4 regions of the Agrobacterium radiobacter genome follow, and region 2 is predicted to be linked to each of the others. Evidence: predicted binding sites of a transcription regulator. Region 2 holds the regulator's gene; each other region holds the start of a gene.
The links. The regulator LexA, encoded in region 2, represses DNA repair genes until DNA is damaged. The targets are predictions, from matches to a motif close to TGTTCNNNNTGTGTTCNG.
Positions count from the first base shown of each region.

Region 1: a site for LexA is predicted at 2,413-2,430, ahead of MRBLRC7O_RS00205 (DNA recombination protein RmuC). Genes of this name have one in related genera too.
Region 3: a site for LexA is predicted at 2,635-2,652, ahead of MRBLRC7O_RS09145 (putative DNA modification/repair radical SAM protein). Genes of this name have one in related genera too.
Region 4: a site for LexA is predicted at 2,597-2,614, ahead of MRBLRC7O_RS24655 (ImuA family protein). Genes of this name have one in related genera too.

Region 1 covers NZ_JBEGHX010000001.1:41,748-45,728, reverse strand. The annotation lists gene truA (tRNA pseudouridine(38-40) synthase TruA) at 20-820, opposite strand; gene fmt (methionyl-tRNA formyltransferase) at 820-1,755, opposite strand; gene def (peptide deformylase) at 1,801-2,313, opposite strand; gene MRBLRC7O_RS00205 (DNA recombination protein RmuC) at 2,462-3,655, shown strand; gene MRBLRC7O_RS00200 (ribokinase) at 3,710-3,981, shown strand, end outside.
Region 2 covers NZ_JBEGHX010000001.1:1,088,514-1,092,494, forward strand. The annotation lists gene MRBLRC7O_RS05510 (ComEC/Rec2 family competence protein) at 1-594, shown strand, start outside; gene MRBLRC7O_RS05515 (glutathione S-transferase family protein) at 614-1,291, opposite strand; gene lexA (transcriptional repressor LexA) at 1,692-2,414, opposite strand; gene MRBLRC7O_RS05525 (VOC family protein) at 2,626-3,504, shown strand; gene kdsA (3-deoxy-8-phosphooctulonate synthase) at 3,504-3,981, shown strand, end outside.
Region 3 covers NZ_JBEGHX010000001.1:1,821,438-1,825,418, forward strand. The annotation lists gene MRBLRC7O_RS09140 (UdgX family uracil-DNA binding protein) at 1-1,397, opposite strand, end outside; gene MRBLRC7O_RS09145 (putative DNA modification/repair radical SAM protein) at 1,397-2,629, opposite strand; gene greA (transcription elongation factor GreA) at 2,851-3,327, shown strand; gene MRBLRC7O_RS09155 (glycosyltransferase family 4 protein) at 3,416-3,981, shown strand, end outside.
Region 4 covers NZ_JBEGHX010000003.1:228,075-232,055, forward strand. The annotation lists gene MRBLRC7O_RS24645 (error-prone DNA polymerase) at 1-342, opposite strand, end outside; gene MRBLRC7O_RS24650 (Y-family DNA polymerase) at 339-1,850, opposite strand; gene MRBLRC7O_RS24655 (ImuA family protein) at 1,771-2,523, opposite strand; gene ligD (non-homologous end-joining DNA ligase) at 2,819-3,871, shown strand; gene MRBLRC7O_RS24665 (SOS response-associated peptidase family protein) at 3,930-3,981, shown strand, end outside.

The sequences.
Region 1 (3,981 bases), 1.0 Mb from region 2:
AACTGGCACAGCTTAAACGTCAGTCCGCATCCTCGGTCATGTCGACTTCGGGGCGCCGGCGCGGCGGAATGACGTCGGGATAATCGACCTGCATGAAATAAAGACCGTCCGGCGGTGCGACAGGGCCGCAGGCCTTGCGGTCCCGTGCCTCCAGTGCGGCACGCACGTCCTGCGGCGTCATCGTGCCCTCGCCCGCCAGTTTCAGCGTGCCGGCGAAAGAGCGGATCTGGTTATGAAGGAAGCTCTGCGCCGTCGCGCGTATCTCGATGAGATCGCCATTGCGCGTCACATCCAGCCGGTCGAGCGTGCGCACGGGGCTGTTCGCCTGGCAATGGACCGAGCGGAAGGTGGTGAAATCATGCCGGCCGACGAGCATCTGGGCGGCTTCATGCATGCGCTCATGGTCGAGATCCTTCGACACCCACCATGCCCGCTTGTGCTCCAGCGCCAGCCGGGCCTTGCGGCAAATGATGCGGTAGAGATAGTGCCGACGAAGGGCGGAAAAACGGGCGTCGAAATCCTCGGTCACGGAAGCGGCGTCGAGAACGGCCACGGCTTCGCCCGCCATGGCGAGATGCGCATTGAGCGCGTTGCGAAGCTTGTAGGGCTCCCAGTCGCGCAAAAGATCGACATGGACAACCTGCCCGACGGCATGCACACCGGAATCGGTGCGGCCGGCGCCGCGAATGGAGACGCTCTCTCCCGTCAGCGAGCGAACCGCAGCCTCCAGCGCACCCTGAACCGAGGGGCCGTTATCCTGTCTCTGCCAGCCATAATAGGGCGTGCCGTCATATTCGACGGTCATGCGGAAACGCGGCATCAGCCGAGCCTCGTTGTGGCCGGAACGGGGGTGCCACGAACGAAATCAGCCGCCGACATCGGTTTGCCGCCCGCCTTTTGCAGGCGGGTGAGCCGCACGGCCCCGCTGCCGCAGGCAATGGTCAGAGCATCGTCGAGCGCTGCGCCCGCTTCTCCCATGCCGCTTGCCAGTTCGGAGGCGAGAACCTTCACGCGCTCCGTCTTGCCGCCGATGTCCATTTCCAGCCATGCGCCGGGAAACGGCGAAAGGCCGCGAATGTGATTATGCACATCCTGCGAGGGCCGAGAAAAATCGACGCGAGTCTCGCCCTTGTCGATCTTCGCGGCATAGAGAACACCCTCTTCCGCCTGTGTGACGAGCGGCAGGTCATCTGCTTCCAGCTTTTCCATCGCCTGCCGCATCAACCGCGCGCCTGTTAGCATCAGACTGTCATGCAGCTCGCCGGCCGTCATGTTATCGCCGATCGCGACTTTCGCGGTCAGCGCGACGGGACCGGTATCGAGCCCCTTTTCCATTTTCATGACCATCATGCCGGTTTCGGGGTCGCCGGCCATGATCGCCCGCTGGATGGGAGCAGCACCGCGCCAGCGCGGCAGTAGCGAGGCATGACCATTGTAACAGCCGAGACGCGTACCGGAGAGGATCGCTTCGGGCAGCAGCAGCCCGTAAGCCACGACAACCGCCACATCAGCATTGAATTCCCGGAACTGCTGACGATCTTCCTCAGCCTTGAAATTCACGGGCGTAAACACCGGGAGCCCCAGCAATTCGGCAGCCTGATGCACCGGTGACTTCTGCAGATCGAGACCACGGCGGCCGCCGGGACGCGGCGGCTGGGTGTAGACAGCGACAACCTCGTGGCCCGCCTCCACCAATGCACGCAATGTGGGAACGGAAAAATCCGGTGTGCCCATAAATATGATGCGAAGAGCCATTGTCGCCCCCTGCCCTGTCGTCCATTCCGGTCCAGAGAGGACGGATCAGATCTTTGCGCGGGCCGCTTTCGTGAATTTCTTGATGACCATGTCGCGCTTCAGCCGCGAAATATGGTCGATGAACAGAACACCATTGAGGTGATCGATCTCGTGCTGCAGGCAGGTCGCGAGCAGACCATCCGCCTCGACCGTCTGCTGCTTGCCGTCACGGCCGACATATTGCACCGTGAGCGAGGCGGGACGCTCGACCTCGGCGTAGTAGTCGGGAATGGAGAGGCAGCCTTCCTCATAGGTCGAGACATCGTCCGACACCTTGAGGATTTCCGGGTTGATGAAGACGATCGGGGTCTTTTCCTCGCCTTCACGCGCAACGTCGATCACCAGCATGCGGCGCGCCACGCCGATCTGGATAGCGGCAAGACCGATACCCGGCGCGTCATACATGGTTTCGAGCATGTCGTCGGCAAGACGCAGAACCTCTGCATCCACCTTTTCGATGGGCTTCGATTGCTGGCGCAGCACGGGATCGGGCAAAATGATAAGCGGTTTGATGGTCATGGCTTCCCATAACGTATCTCTTGCGCGGAGGAAATAAAAAACACGAGGTTCAAATCGCCTCGGGCATCCACCCCGCCCGACTCATTTCCGCCACAGGAATGTTCTTGTTTTGATCTTCCGAATCACTGGAAATCTGCTAGATTTAATCATGAGTATAGATTTCTCCGTTCTCCTTGATCCCGCGCTGCGGGCCGGCTCCGTCGATATCAGCTTCGGCGCGCTGCTCGCGGCTCTGGTTTTCGGTCTGGTCACAACCTGGCTGGTCACGACAAACCGCGTGAAAAAAGCGGGAGCCGACGGTGAAATCTCCGATCTTCTGAAAACACAGTCCGAACTGCATGGCCGTATCGCGGCCATGGCGGAAACGCTCGGCACCCGCCAGACCGAGATGAGCCAGACGCTCAACCAGCGCCTCGACGGCATGTCGCAGCGCATTGGCGAAACACTGACGGAACAGACCCGGTCGACCCATGAAAATCTGAGCCGACTGCAGGAGCGCCTCGCGGTCATCGACGCCGCGCAGGGCAATATTCAGGATCTGGCCAAGGACGTGGTCGGACTGCAGGCCATCCTTTCCAACAAGCAGACGCGCGGCGCCTTTGGACAGGCACGCATGGAAATTCTGATCGCCGATGCCCTTCCCGCCGGCGCTTTCCAGCTTCAGCCGACGCTTTCGAACGGTTACCGGCCGGACTGCACCATCAAGATGCCGAACAATGCGCCGCCGCTCGTCATCGACGCGAAATTTCCGCTGGAGGCATGGAACGCCATCAAGGCGGATGAGACACCGGAAACCAAACGTGCCGCCGTTCAGCAGTTCCGCCGTGATATGGAAGTGCATATTCGCGATGTGGCCGAGAAATACCTCATCCGTGGCGAAACACAGGATACCGCCTTCATCTTCGTGCCGTCCGAATCGATCTTCGCCGATATCCACCAGCATTTCGAATATCTGGTGCAGCGCGCTCACCGCGCCCGTGTCGTCATCGTTTCGCCATCGCTTCTGATGCTGTCGGTGCAGGTCATCCAGTCCGTGCTGAAGGATCAGCGCATGCGGGAGCAGGCGCATCTCATCCAGGGTGAAGTTGCCCTTCTGATGGACGATGTGCGGCGGCTGGACGACCGGACGCGCAAGCTGCAGGCCCATTTCGGGCTGGCGCAGAAGGACGTCGACATGATGCTCATCTCCTCGGACAAGGTGCTGGCACGCGGCCAGAAGATCGAAGGACTTGATTTCTCGCCAACGGAAAAAGACGCCCCGCATGGTGAAATCGAGCAGGCGCGCCGCTTTGCCGAAAACAGAGCCGGTGCGGCCAAATTGCGGGTAGTTGACGACGAGTGATCGTCTCGGGCAAAGTCGCCGCCTTGCTCAAATTTCATATGGACCCAGCGCCCCATGATTACTGTTTTCGGCTCCATCAACATGGACCTCGTCGCGACCGCCAAACGCCTGCCCAAGCCCGGTGAAACCGTAACGGGAGAGACATTCTCCACGGCCGCCGGCGGCAAGGGAGCCAATCAGGCGCTGGCCGCACGGCGTGCAGGCGCCGCAGTCAAGATGGCAGGGGCTGCGGGCGATGATACTTTTGCCGCACCGGCGCTGACATTACTGCGTGATGCTGGCACCGACCTGTCTCTGGTCAAGACTGCGCCCGGCCCGACGGGAAC
Region 2 (3,981 bases):
GATGGCAAAGCCTACACGACGAAAACACGGCCGCAGGGTTTCGTTTATGACCAGTGGCAAAGGGCACTGCTGTTGCCGGAACAGCCAGTTCCGCCGGTCTTTCTCAAGAGCGAGGCTGCGGCAACCACCGTGGCTTTAACCAAGGCGAAGCTTGATCCGGAAAAGATGAGGGCGGTTACACGGCAGATGACGGTGGCCCTGAGAGACGCGGAGCCCGGTATTTTCACCTGCAGCAAAGGCATATGGTGTGCCGCACGCGCGGGAAGCGGCGAATGGATCATCGTTCTGGAAGATGGTCGATTTGCCGGAAAGGCATGTGATATCGCCGATATTGTCGTCGTTTCCCGCAGAACATCCTTCTCCCAATGCCGCTCGGGCGCACTTCTGCTTAACCGCGATATCCTGCGCCGGATCGGTTCACTGGAAATAGACTTTGCCGGCAGCGATCAGGTAGCGGTAGTCGGCAGGTTGCGCGCCGCGATAGCCGGCATGGACAGGCCCTGGAGCGAACATCGCTATTACGACTGGAAAAGCGGCCGTTTTGACCATGAGGTCCCTGATGCCGTCACGCGGTTGCTGGCGGCACCACAATGAGGGCCGCCAGCCTGGATCGTCAGGCCTTGATGCGCAGATCCGTCGTCAATTCGCCGATCCCGCCGATTTCCTCTTCATGCGCCGCGTCGCGCCAGGTTTCCTTCAGTCCGGCCTCGTACCATTCGCGCATGGCGGGCAGGGCGAGCAGCCGGTCACAATAGGCTTTCGCTGCGGGCGAAAGTTCCGCGCCATAGGTCTGGAAACGGAAAGCCACCGGGCAGAAGAAGGCATCGACCGCCGTAAATTTCTGGCCGGCAAGAAAGGGCCCGCCAAATTTTGCCAGGCCTTCGCTCCACAGCGCATCAACGCGCTTTATGTCGGCCGCTAGCCCGGTATCACCACCCTTCGGTTTTACGCGAATGCCGACCGACATGGGGTAGAGATTGCGCAGCGAGAAAAAGCCCGCATGCATTTCGCTCGCAGCCGAACGCGACCAGGCTCTTGCCTGCTTGTCGCTCGCCCAGACGCCCTGATGTCGCTCCGCCAGATATTCGGCGATCGACAACGATTCCCAAACCGTCACGCCTTCATCAACGAGGCAAGGCACCTTGCCGGTTGGCGAAAAGGTGGAGAAGGAAACGCCTTCGCCGAAGGGAACGAGTTTTTCATCGAAAGCAATGCCGAGCGTGCGCATCAATACCCATGGCCGCAGTGACCATGAGGAATAGTTCTTGTTGGCGATATAAAGATCGTACATGGCGTGTTCCCCGATATGATGCGCATTTCTATACCGGCGGATGGGCCCAGGAATATTGCAAATAATCCATGGCTCCCATAAGCCGCATTGATGAGTGGGACAGGAAGAAAAGAAGCACCTGCAGGTCACCATTCGGAGATAACGACGAAACACACCGCGACGAGACTGATGACCTGCATCCTTTCTCAACGAAATTAAGGATGCTCATTTTCAATCATCTGTTTCTTACCGCTGCCTGCTGGCCTTCGCGATAAAAGATGTGCGGACCTGCCAGACGATGTCGCTTCTCACTTATGCAGAACCGCATCATTCCAAGGAGCAAGCTGCAATGCTCCATAAGGGGAGCGCCATCCTCTTGATGGTGCCCGCAGCAAAAGGAATTGCGGCCCCATGCCTTGAATCAATGGTAACGGCGGATCAGTCCGACCAGCTTGCCCTGGATTTTCACCCGGTCCGGTCCAAAAATACGCGTTTCATAGGCCGGGTTTGCCGCCTCGAGCGCAATGGAGGCGCCCTTGCGACGGAAACGCTTCAGGGTGGCTTCCTCATCATCCACCAGCGCTACAACGATATCACCCGGATTTGCCGTATTGCCATTGCGGATGATGACGGTATCGCCATCAAAAATGCCGGCCTCGATCATCGAGTCGCCCTTGACCTCAAGAGCGTAATGTTCGCCCGAACCCAGCATATCAACAGGCACGGCCACATCGTGGGTATTGTTCTGGATGGCGGAAATCGGCACACCGGCAGCGATGCGGCCCATGACCGGCACGGTGACGGCCCCGACGAGATCATTGGCCGGCGTCTTGGGGGCAGGGGCCGCTTCCGACGCCTTGGGTTTGCCAAGGCTGCCTTCGATGACGCTCGGCGAAAAGCCGCGCTGCGGCCTTGCACCCGGCGTATAGGCCTCAGGCAGCTTGATGACTTCCAGCGCTCGCGCTCTATTTGGTAGCCGGCGAATAAACCCGCGCTCTTCGAGGGCGGTGATCAGGCGGTGGATGCCAGATTTCGAGGCAAGATCGAGTGCGTCCTTCATTTCATCGAAGGATGGCGGCACGCCGGACTCTTTCATTCGTTCATGAATGAAGAGAAGCAATTCCTGCTGTTTGCGCGTGAGCATGAGGAAAACACCCTTTAGAATCGTAGTGGAAGTCGCGAAACAAATACAGAACGAACACTATATGTTCCATATGTGTTCCGCAATCCCCTAAAATTTCGTGAAGCTGCTATCTGTTGTTTTGATGATTTGCTTCTTGGCCTACGATTGTGCTTTTCTGCGGCCCAAATCGTCCAGGCATGTCCGGGCGGAGTGCCAGCGCAGGAAACAGGTCATGATGAAATCCCATAGCGTCGATCATCTCGTTCTGCCGGTGCAGGATATCGGCGTTGCCGCGAAACGTCTCGCCAGCCTTGGATTTACGGTCTCACCGGAGGCTTTGCATCCTTTCGGCACCCGAAATGCCTGTGTTTTTTTTACCGACGGGACCTATCTGGAGCCGCTCGTAATTGCTGATCCGGCTAAATATAATGCGTCGGCAGACAGGGGAGATGTGTTCACGGGCAGGGACAGGGCCTTCCGGCAACGTGACGGGCGGGAGGGTTTTTCGGCTCTTGTCGCCAAAACCGAAGATGCCCTTGCCGACCATGACAGGTTTCTGACGTCTGGCGTGTCAGCGGGCGATGTGTTCCAGTTTTCGCGGCCTGTGCGGATGCCGGATGGATCGGAAAGCGAGGCGGCGTTCCGGCTGGCTTTTGCGGCAAGCGGGGCGGCGGATTTCTTTCTGTTTAGTTGTCAGCGGCTGCAGGCCCTGCCGGGCGATCGAACAGTGCTGGAGCGCCATGCCAACGGTGTCTCCGGCCTCAGTGAAATCGTTCTGTTCTCCGGTGATGATCCGAACGCGGCGCGCTTGATCGAAACGGTGTTTGGTTGTGAGGGCAGAATATCTCCGGATGGTGATATGGTTTTCGCGACCGACAATGCGCGCATCAGATTGACCGGAAAACCTGATTTCAGCGGACAGGCCCCGAATACTCCTGATTGGAGCGGCGGCGGATTGCGCGGTGCGGGCATCGTCTTTTCGTCGCACGATCTTGCCGTGACAGAGGCGGCGCTTGCTGCTAATGGCGTGTCCTGCGCAAAAGCGGACGGTCGCCTGGTGGTGCCTGCGGCACCCGGTCAGGGCGTTGCCTTCGCCTTCGAGGAAAAATGATGAGCGTTACGAACAATCTCAAAGTCACCGCCGGCGACGGCGTCAGCAAGGTTTCCTTCTCCAATGCCGAGCGTTTTTCGCTGATTGCCGGCCCGTGCCAGATGGAAAGCCGCGAACATGCCTTCATGATTGCAGGTGTCCTGAAAGAGCTTTGCGACAGCCTCGGGATCGGACTTGTCTACAAGTCCTCCTTCGACAAGGCGAACCGCACCTCGCTTTCCGGCAAGCGCGGTATCGGCCTTGACAGCGCGATGCAGGTTTTCGCTGATCTCAAGAAGGAATTCGGCTTTCCTGTTCTGACCGACATTCACACCGAGGAGCAATGCGCCATCGTTTCCGAGGTGGTGGATGTGCTGCAGATTCCGGCTTTCCTCAGCCGCCAGACCGATCTTCTCGTCGCCGCCGCCAAAACCGGCCGTGTCATCAACGTCAAGAAGGGCCAGTTCCTGGCGCCCTGGGACATGAAGAACGTGCTCG
Region 3 (3,981 bases), 730 kb from region 2:
GCCTCTTTCGCCTGCGTATCGACAAGGCGCAGTAGATAGGACGGGTGCACGGTGACAAAAAGCGTCCGGCCCTCCTCCATTGGTAAAGGACGCCCCCGTATCTCCGTGACCTTTTCCTTGCCGCCGGTCAGCGCATAAAGCGCCGTTGCGCCCATGGCAACGATCAGTTTTGGCCGAACAAGCGCGATTTCCTGATTGAGCCACCAGCGGCATTGCTCCACTTCGCCCGCATTCGGACGCTGATGAATGCGCCGTTTGCCGCGCGTTTCGTATTTGAAGTGCTTGACGGCATTGGTGACGTAAAGCTTTTTGCGTTCGATGCCGATTTGGGCGAGAGTCCGGTCAAAGAGCTGGCCGGCCGGGCCGACGAAAGGTTTGCCGGCGAGATCCTCGTGATCGCCCGGCTGCTCGCCCACGATCATGATGTTCGCATCCTCTGGGCCAGAGCCGAAAACCGTCTGCGTGGCGTTGCAATGCAGGGGGCAGCGGGTGCAATGGCCCGCCTCCCGCGCCAGCGACGCGAGCGTACCATCCGGCGCCGGTTGCGGCGTCTCCCGTGCAGCGGCCGCAGCCTGCAGGCGGTGGTGAAACGGCTGCGGCTGGCTTGCCGCTTTGGCGGCCATCTCCAGCACCCGCGCCTCTGCTCCGAGAACCAGACCGGGAATGAGATCGGCTTCCGGCAGGTTCTTCCAGTATTTCTTTGGCATCTCCGCCGTCATGGCTTTGATCTTCAGGCGGGCCGGATTGAATATATTGGCATAATAGGTCCGCCAGAGTTCATCCGTCTCGTCCGTCAGATCAGGCTTTTCCGCCGCTTCCCGCGATGTCTCCAGCGCGTTTCCGTCCCACCGTGCAGAGCCCTTCGGCGTGGCGATCAGCCAGTCCATGTCGGTAAACCGCCGCTGGAAAAACGCGGCCGTGCGCTCGACGATGAAATGGTCAGGCTCAAACCAGGCAATAAACCGCCGCCGCCCGCCCTGCCCCTGAGGCAAGGGCACTTCCTTGAAACGGACAAAAGCAGTCATCTTGTGACAATCGCGTCTGACGGATTTCTCAAGCAGCCGGACCTCTGAAACATCCGGATCGGACTTGAACTGCAACAGTGCGCGATCCTGCCTCAGCCGCCACAACAGCCGGTAAAGCAGTGCAAAACGCCCGGGATCGCCATGACAGATGACGGCCTGCGCCTGCGCCACGAACGAAGCTGGAACAGAAACCTGCCCGGACCCAGAACCGGCCGCCGGCAAGGGCTCGCCGGCAAAATCCAACAGCCCTGCCCCGTCATCCCGCAACCGCCAGTCAATCATCTCGGGTCGAATATCGGCGGCAAGCGCCGCGCGGGCGGCATCGCGCCACTCGCCGAAATCACCCCGCCCTTCCAGAACCGGGCCGTACATCACAGGAGCGACAATTGCTCGGGCTGCGGCGCAAACATCGCCCGCAAATCCGGCCGCTCGGTCAGCTTGCCCGGCGTCCAGCCCTCTGCGACGATGAAGGCCTTCACCTTTTTCAGGGAAACACCAAAGCGGGCGATATCCTCCAGCCGCAACCGCCGGAACCGTCGCGACGACAGAATGGATGCGACCGTTTTCGTACCGAAACCGGGCACGCGCAGCAGCATTTCCCGATCCGCCACGTTGACGTCCACAGGGAAACGCTCGCGATGCTTCAGCGCCCAGGCGAGCTTCGGGTCGATATCGAGATCGAGCATGCCATCGCCCCCGATCGCGGTTATCTCACCGATGTCGAAGCCATAAAAGCGATACAGCCAGTCGGCCTGATAAAGCCGGTGTTCACGCATGAGCGGCGGCTTGATGAGCGGCAGGTTCTTCGACGAATCCGGAATGGGGCTGAAGGCCGAATAATAAACGCGCCGCAAACCGTAGCTGCCATAAAGCCGGGCGCTGGTGGAGAGAATGGTGCTATCGTCTGCGCCATCGGCCCCCACGATCATCTGTGTGCTCTGACCGGCCGGCGCAAAGCGCCTGGTCTTGCGTGTCCGGACGGTCGGCTCCCCCGCCTCCTCGATCTTCAAACGGATATCGGCCATGGAGCGGCGAATATTGGCGGGCTGCTTTTCCGGCGCGAAACGGCCAATGCTGTTATCGGTCGGCAATTCGATATTGATCGAAAGACGATCCGCATAAAGCCCCGCCTCCTCGATCAGCCTGGGCGATGCTTCGGGAATGGATTTCAGGTGGATATAGCCGCGAAAACCATGGGTAACGCGCAGTTCACGCGCCACGCGCACCATCTCTTCCATCGTGTGATCGGAGGAGCGGATGATGCCGGAGGACAGGAACAGCCCCTCGATATAGTTGCGCCGATAAAACTCCAGCGTCAGCCAAACCACTTCTTCTGGTGTAAACCGCGCTCGCTCGACATTGCTGGAAGAGCGGTTGATGCAATAGGCGCAATCATAGATGCAGAAATTGGTCAGCAGAATTTTCAGGAGCGAAATGCAGCGCCCGTCCGGCGCATAGGCATGGCAGATGCCCGACCCTTCCGTTGAACCCAGACCGCCTGACGCTGCGGAGTTGCGTTTTGTCGTGCCGCTCGATGCGCAGGAGGCATCATATTTCGCCGCGTCGGAGAGAATGGCCAGCCGTTGCCTGATCGACTTCTTCATAGCTATGTTCACTATATGTTCCATTGAGAGATGTCAATAATGGCAGTCAAGCCTTTGATTGAATGAGGAAATACTCACACCTCAAATTTGCTGGCATTTCGCTGTCGTCTTCTGATATAGTCGGCTCAGTTATGATTTTGGCATGGTTCCGGAGTTCCTCTCCGGAACCTGTTTCTTTTTGTGTCTGCAAGTAAAGCGACCGGAATGCGAAGGATAAAAAAATGGTAGAAAAAGTACCGATGACTCAGGGTGGATTCGTAAAGCTGCAGGAGGAGCTGCGCTTTCGCCAGCAGGAGGAGCGTCCCCGTATCATCGAGGCAATTGCGGAAGCGCGCGCCCATGGCGACCTTTCGGAAAACGCCGAGTACCATGCTGCCAAGGAAGCCCAGAGCCACAATGAAGGCCGCATCACCGAACTCGAAGACCTGACCGCACGCGCGGAAGTCATCGACCTGTCCAAGATGTCCGGTTCCAAGATCAAGTTCGGCGCCACCGTCAAGCTGATCGACGAAGATAGCGACGAGGAACGAACCTACCAGATCGTCGGCGACCAGGAAGCCGATGTGAAGGCTGGCCGCATCTCCATCTCCTCGCCGATTGCCCGCGCCCTGATCGGCAAGGAAGTCGGCGACAGCATCGAGGTCAACGCGCCCGGCGGCGCCAAGGGCTACGAGATTCTCGCGGTACAGTGGGGCTGATTGCCCCGACGTGCAATGCGCCCCACGCGGGCGCATTGTTTTTTGACGTATTGAATCTCCAAACCAGCCGCAGAGACGGAAGCCCATCTTGTCCCACGTCAGTCTGAAAGATGTGCAGGTGCTTGCGCCGAACTTCAAGCGCAGGCTCTCCGGCGTCACCTCCACCATCGTCCAGCTGATACCGGTGCAGAACCGGCTGAGACAGAAGGTGGCCACCATCGGCCCCGGCCTGCCACCGCATCTGCCGCATGTGCGCTTCCGCGATCTGTGGCGGCTCTGGCAGAATGGCCCTGTCGGCAGCCCGCGCATCTGGCATGCCCGCCGCAATCTCGAAATGTTGCCGGGTCTTCTGATGCGTGATGTGCTGCGCATGAAGGTGAAGCTGCTCTTTACCTCCGCGGCACAGAGGCGGCATTCCGCCTATACCCGTTTTCTGATTTCGAAGATGGATGCCGTGGTTGCGACCAACGCCCGCTCCGGCTCGTTCCTGGAAGTGCCCCATCGCGTCGTCATGCATGGCGTCGATACCGACCTTTTCCACCCGGCCACCGGTCCGGAAGATACGATCGCGGCAACCGGCCTGCCGGGCCAATATCTGATCGGCTGTTTCGGACGCGTGCGCCACCAGAAGGGCACCGATCTATTCGTGCGCGC
Region 4 (3,981 bases), on a different contig from region 2:
ATAAGCGATGACGTCATCCCAATGCAGGATGCAGTTGTTCTTGCCGCCGCGCGATTTGCCGAGCGTGATGAGGCGCGTCAACCGCGAATAGGCAGCGCGATCGATCGGATAGACCAGCACCGACATGCCGTCGGCGAGATCGAGACGGCAGCCGACAACGAGCCGAATGCCTGTTGAACGTGATGCTTCAAGCGCCCGGACGATGCCTGCAAGAGAATTGCGATCAACGACGCCGATCGCACTGATCCCAAGGAGTTTTGCAGTATCAAACAACTCCTGCGCCGACGAGGCACCACGCAGAAACGAAAAATGTGTCGTGACCTGAAGCTCGGCATAGCTCATGCGAATATCCCGTGGCAGAACCAGCGGTGTGACCCGGTTTCCGGATCAATACCGTCGCCGGAGCGGAACACCCACAAGCGCTCGCCTGCTTCATCCTCAATGACGAAATAGTCGCGCACGGCGTCCATTTCGGCATCTCGCTGCCACCATTCCCCGAAAATGCGTTCCGGGCCGTCGGCACATTTGACCTTGCGGCGTTTGCCACGCCAGACGATGGAGACTGGGGGCCGGTCCGGCATCAGCGCGATCGCCTCGATCAACTCAGGTCTCGGCAAGAGACGAACGGGGCGGCGCCAATGGCTGACCCAGGCAACGGCGATCGGTTCGGCGACGGGGCTGATGCGCTGGACAGAGCGTTCCGGCACATCGGAGGCGACCGGTGCGACGCGATAGACCCTCTGCCCCCGGTTTCCATAGAGGTCGATCAGCGGCGTGACATCAGTGACCTCATCCTCGACCAGAGCAGAGGCTTTCTGAGCCTCCTCGAGAGGCTCGGCTATCACGGCGAGCAGGATCAGCTTTTCGATCCCGAAGCCCGGCTCGATCTTTTCCGTCCGGTCCCGAAACAGTTTTGTCAGCCAGGCGACATCGCGGGCGGGCCTGGCGGTTCCGGCGCGGATGGCCTGCCTCGTGCCATCGACCTTCTCGACGATCAGGTCGGCACGGCGAACGCCAAGCCCGCGCTTCTGGAGTTCGTCAACGAGTTGGACGACCAGACGGCCAACATATTTATTGATTGTTTCCGCAGCCCCGATCGGTTCGGCGAAGGCCTTGGAGACTTCAACCAGCTCTGCGGTCCGGATCGGTTCGACCGGCTCGGCGACACGACAGAGCATCTGGTCGAGACGGCGGCCGACCTCCGGACCGAGGCGCAATGTCAGCGGGGCCCGCGGGGTGTTGGCAAGCTCGCCGATTGTCTGGAAACCGAGAATGCGCAGATCAGAGACGATCTTTGACGGCAGGCGCAGAAGCGAGATCGGCAGTTTTTCGACGGCACGGGCCGTCTCGCCCGGAGGAACGACAATCGTTTCGCGATTGATTGCGCGGGCGCAAGCATGGGCAGCACCCCAGCTGTCGGCAACCGCCACGCGCGCCGTCAGTTTTCGGGCAAGAAACTGGTTGGCGATCTTCGTCACCATCGGCAGTTCACCACCCTGCAGATGATCGGCGCCTTCCGTATCCATGACGATACCATCAATCCCGTCGACGGCGACGATCGGCGAATAGATCGTCAGCGCCCAGAGCGTGATGCGCTCGAGCGCGGCTCGATCGGCTTGCGGATCTGCGTCAACCAGCATCAGGCCGCGAAACAGCGACTGCGCCTTTGCCGCCGCCATGCCGGCATGCACGCCCGCCTTTCTGGCAGCCGGATCGGCGGCAGACACCCATCGCTTCGAACCGCTTCTCGCGATCACGGCGATTGGCTGTTCAGGCGGAATAGACGGATCGGCCCGACGAATGCGATCCGTCGGCAGATCCGGAAGATAGACCGAGACGACCCTTGTCATCGCACGCCCTCACGAGAAACTCAGCACACTCACCCGCTTTCACGCGCATCAATTCCAGAAACCATTGAGGCCTGCCCACCCCCGGTACCGGCAACTCCTCTGACGGCATCACGCTGACACGCCATCGTGTGGTCGAGGCCGTCGGCTGCCCAAAGTCATTGGCCTCCGTCTGTCGCCGCCATCGGCGGACCGCGAGCGCCATGGTCCCGGTTCGCTCGGCTGCAAGCTGCAGGCGGCGGGAACTGACCATAGGCAGGCGAACAAGTTCACCGACGACGGCGCCAAGTCCGCCGAAGGAAAGGCCCTCCTCCATATTGGCCAGCACATCCTCTTCCTTGTCGGATTCAACAAAGATGACGCGGTCGGGATGCAGACCCACATGGGCAAGAGCTGGAAAAAAAAGATCCGGCCGCGTCAGACACCAGATGACGGGGCCTTTTGTTCGTGCGGCAATGCCGGCAACACAAAGGGCGGCCGCTGCACCATCGACAGTACCGGAGCCACCGCCTGCAAACTCGTGCAGCGCGCCATAGGCGAGGCCCCCGCCAGGCAAGGCCGCATCGATCTCGGAAACGCCAAAAGAAAGTGTTCCGGCCCGCTTCGCGGATACCCCTTCCATCGACGCGATGCGGTCTCGCAAGTCGCAAATCACCCTCTGACGGGCAGCAGTCATCGTTCACGGCTCCCTTCAAGGTCGTGTTCAAAGGATCGACATTATGTCGTACGGGCATGTCGTACGGGCTATATGTTCATTGTTTGTTCTCGTAATACAAAAGAGTCAAGCACCACAAAGTTGAGGAATATTATCCCAGTATTAGCAAAGTCGAAGATTCGAAAAGGATTCAAGGAGGTAAGGGGAAACAGAAATTTTTGCAGCCCTTGCGTCCGTCGGGTTCAAAATGGTGGATAGCGGGGATAGATGAACGGCGTCACAATCTTCTTAAGGTTTTCGTGCTGAACTCGTTTGCATGACGAAGCCACCGAGATCAAAGCCCCTCCTTCGTGATACCGAAGCTCCGCTACGGTCAAAGCCGCGTCGGAAGCGCAATCCCGCACAGCCACAGCTGCTGTTTGATCCGATGCCCGATCGCGTCGAGCCGGCACTCGCCCAATTGAAGGCGCGTCCTCCACAAGGCGACCAATGGAGCTGGGAGCTGAAATGGGATGGCTATCGCCTGGCTATCCATATCGAGCCGACAGGGGTCCGCATCCTCACGCGTAGCGGCCATGACTGGACGCACCGGTTTCCGGCGATCGAGCAGGCTGCCCGGGCGCTTGGTCCGGCAACGATGATCATTGATGGCGAGGCGGTTGTGCTTGACGATGAAGGGCGGCCGGATTTCGGACTACTGCAGAAATCGTTGGGTGCGTCTGGAAAGACGGCTGGCAACCGAGCTTCGGACGCCATCCTCTACGCGTTCGATCTTATCTATCTCGACGGCCATGACCTGCGCAACGTGGAGCACCGTTCGCGCCGGCATCTTCTCGAGGATACGCTGAAGGGGCACGACGGCGCGATCCGCCTTTCGGAAACCATTGACGCCGATCCCGCGATCCTGCTGGAACACGTTGGCAGCCTTGGTCTCGAGGGCATCGTCGGCAAGCAATTGGATCAACCCTATCGCTCCGGCCGGACCGGCGACTGGGTCAAGATCAAGTGCGTTAAGAGCGAAGCCTTCATGGTTGTTGGCTACGAGCCATCGGCGGCATCTCCCGACGGCTTCGGCTCTCTGGTGCTTGCTGCCTATCGCGGTGACGAGCTCGTTCATGTCGGGAACGTCGGGACGGGCTTCACGCAAGCCGAGATGAACAGGCTGCGCAAGATGATCGACAAGCTGCGCTGGAATCGGAAACAGCCGCCTGTTCCCTATGCCGAAAAGGCAGACATCATTTGGGTCGAGCCGACTTTGATTGCCGAGATCGAGTTTCGGGCCTGGACGGCCGACGGCAAGCTACGCCATGCTTCCTATAAGGGCTTGCGGGAACGGCAAGACAATGCCGACGTTTACAAGCTCGACTAGCGACGCAGGCGGAACTCACCACACAACTGCATTCGGTCGCAAAGGAGGAATTGCTGCCATGTGCAATCTATATCGGATGGAAGACAAGGACTGGGTCTCGAAATGGGCTC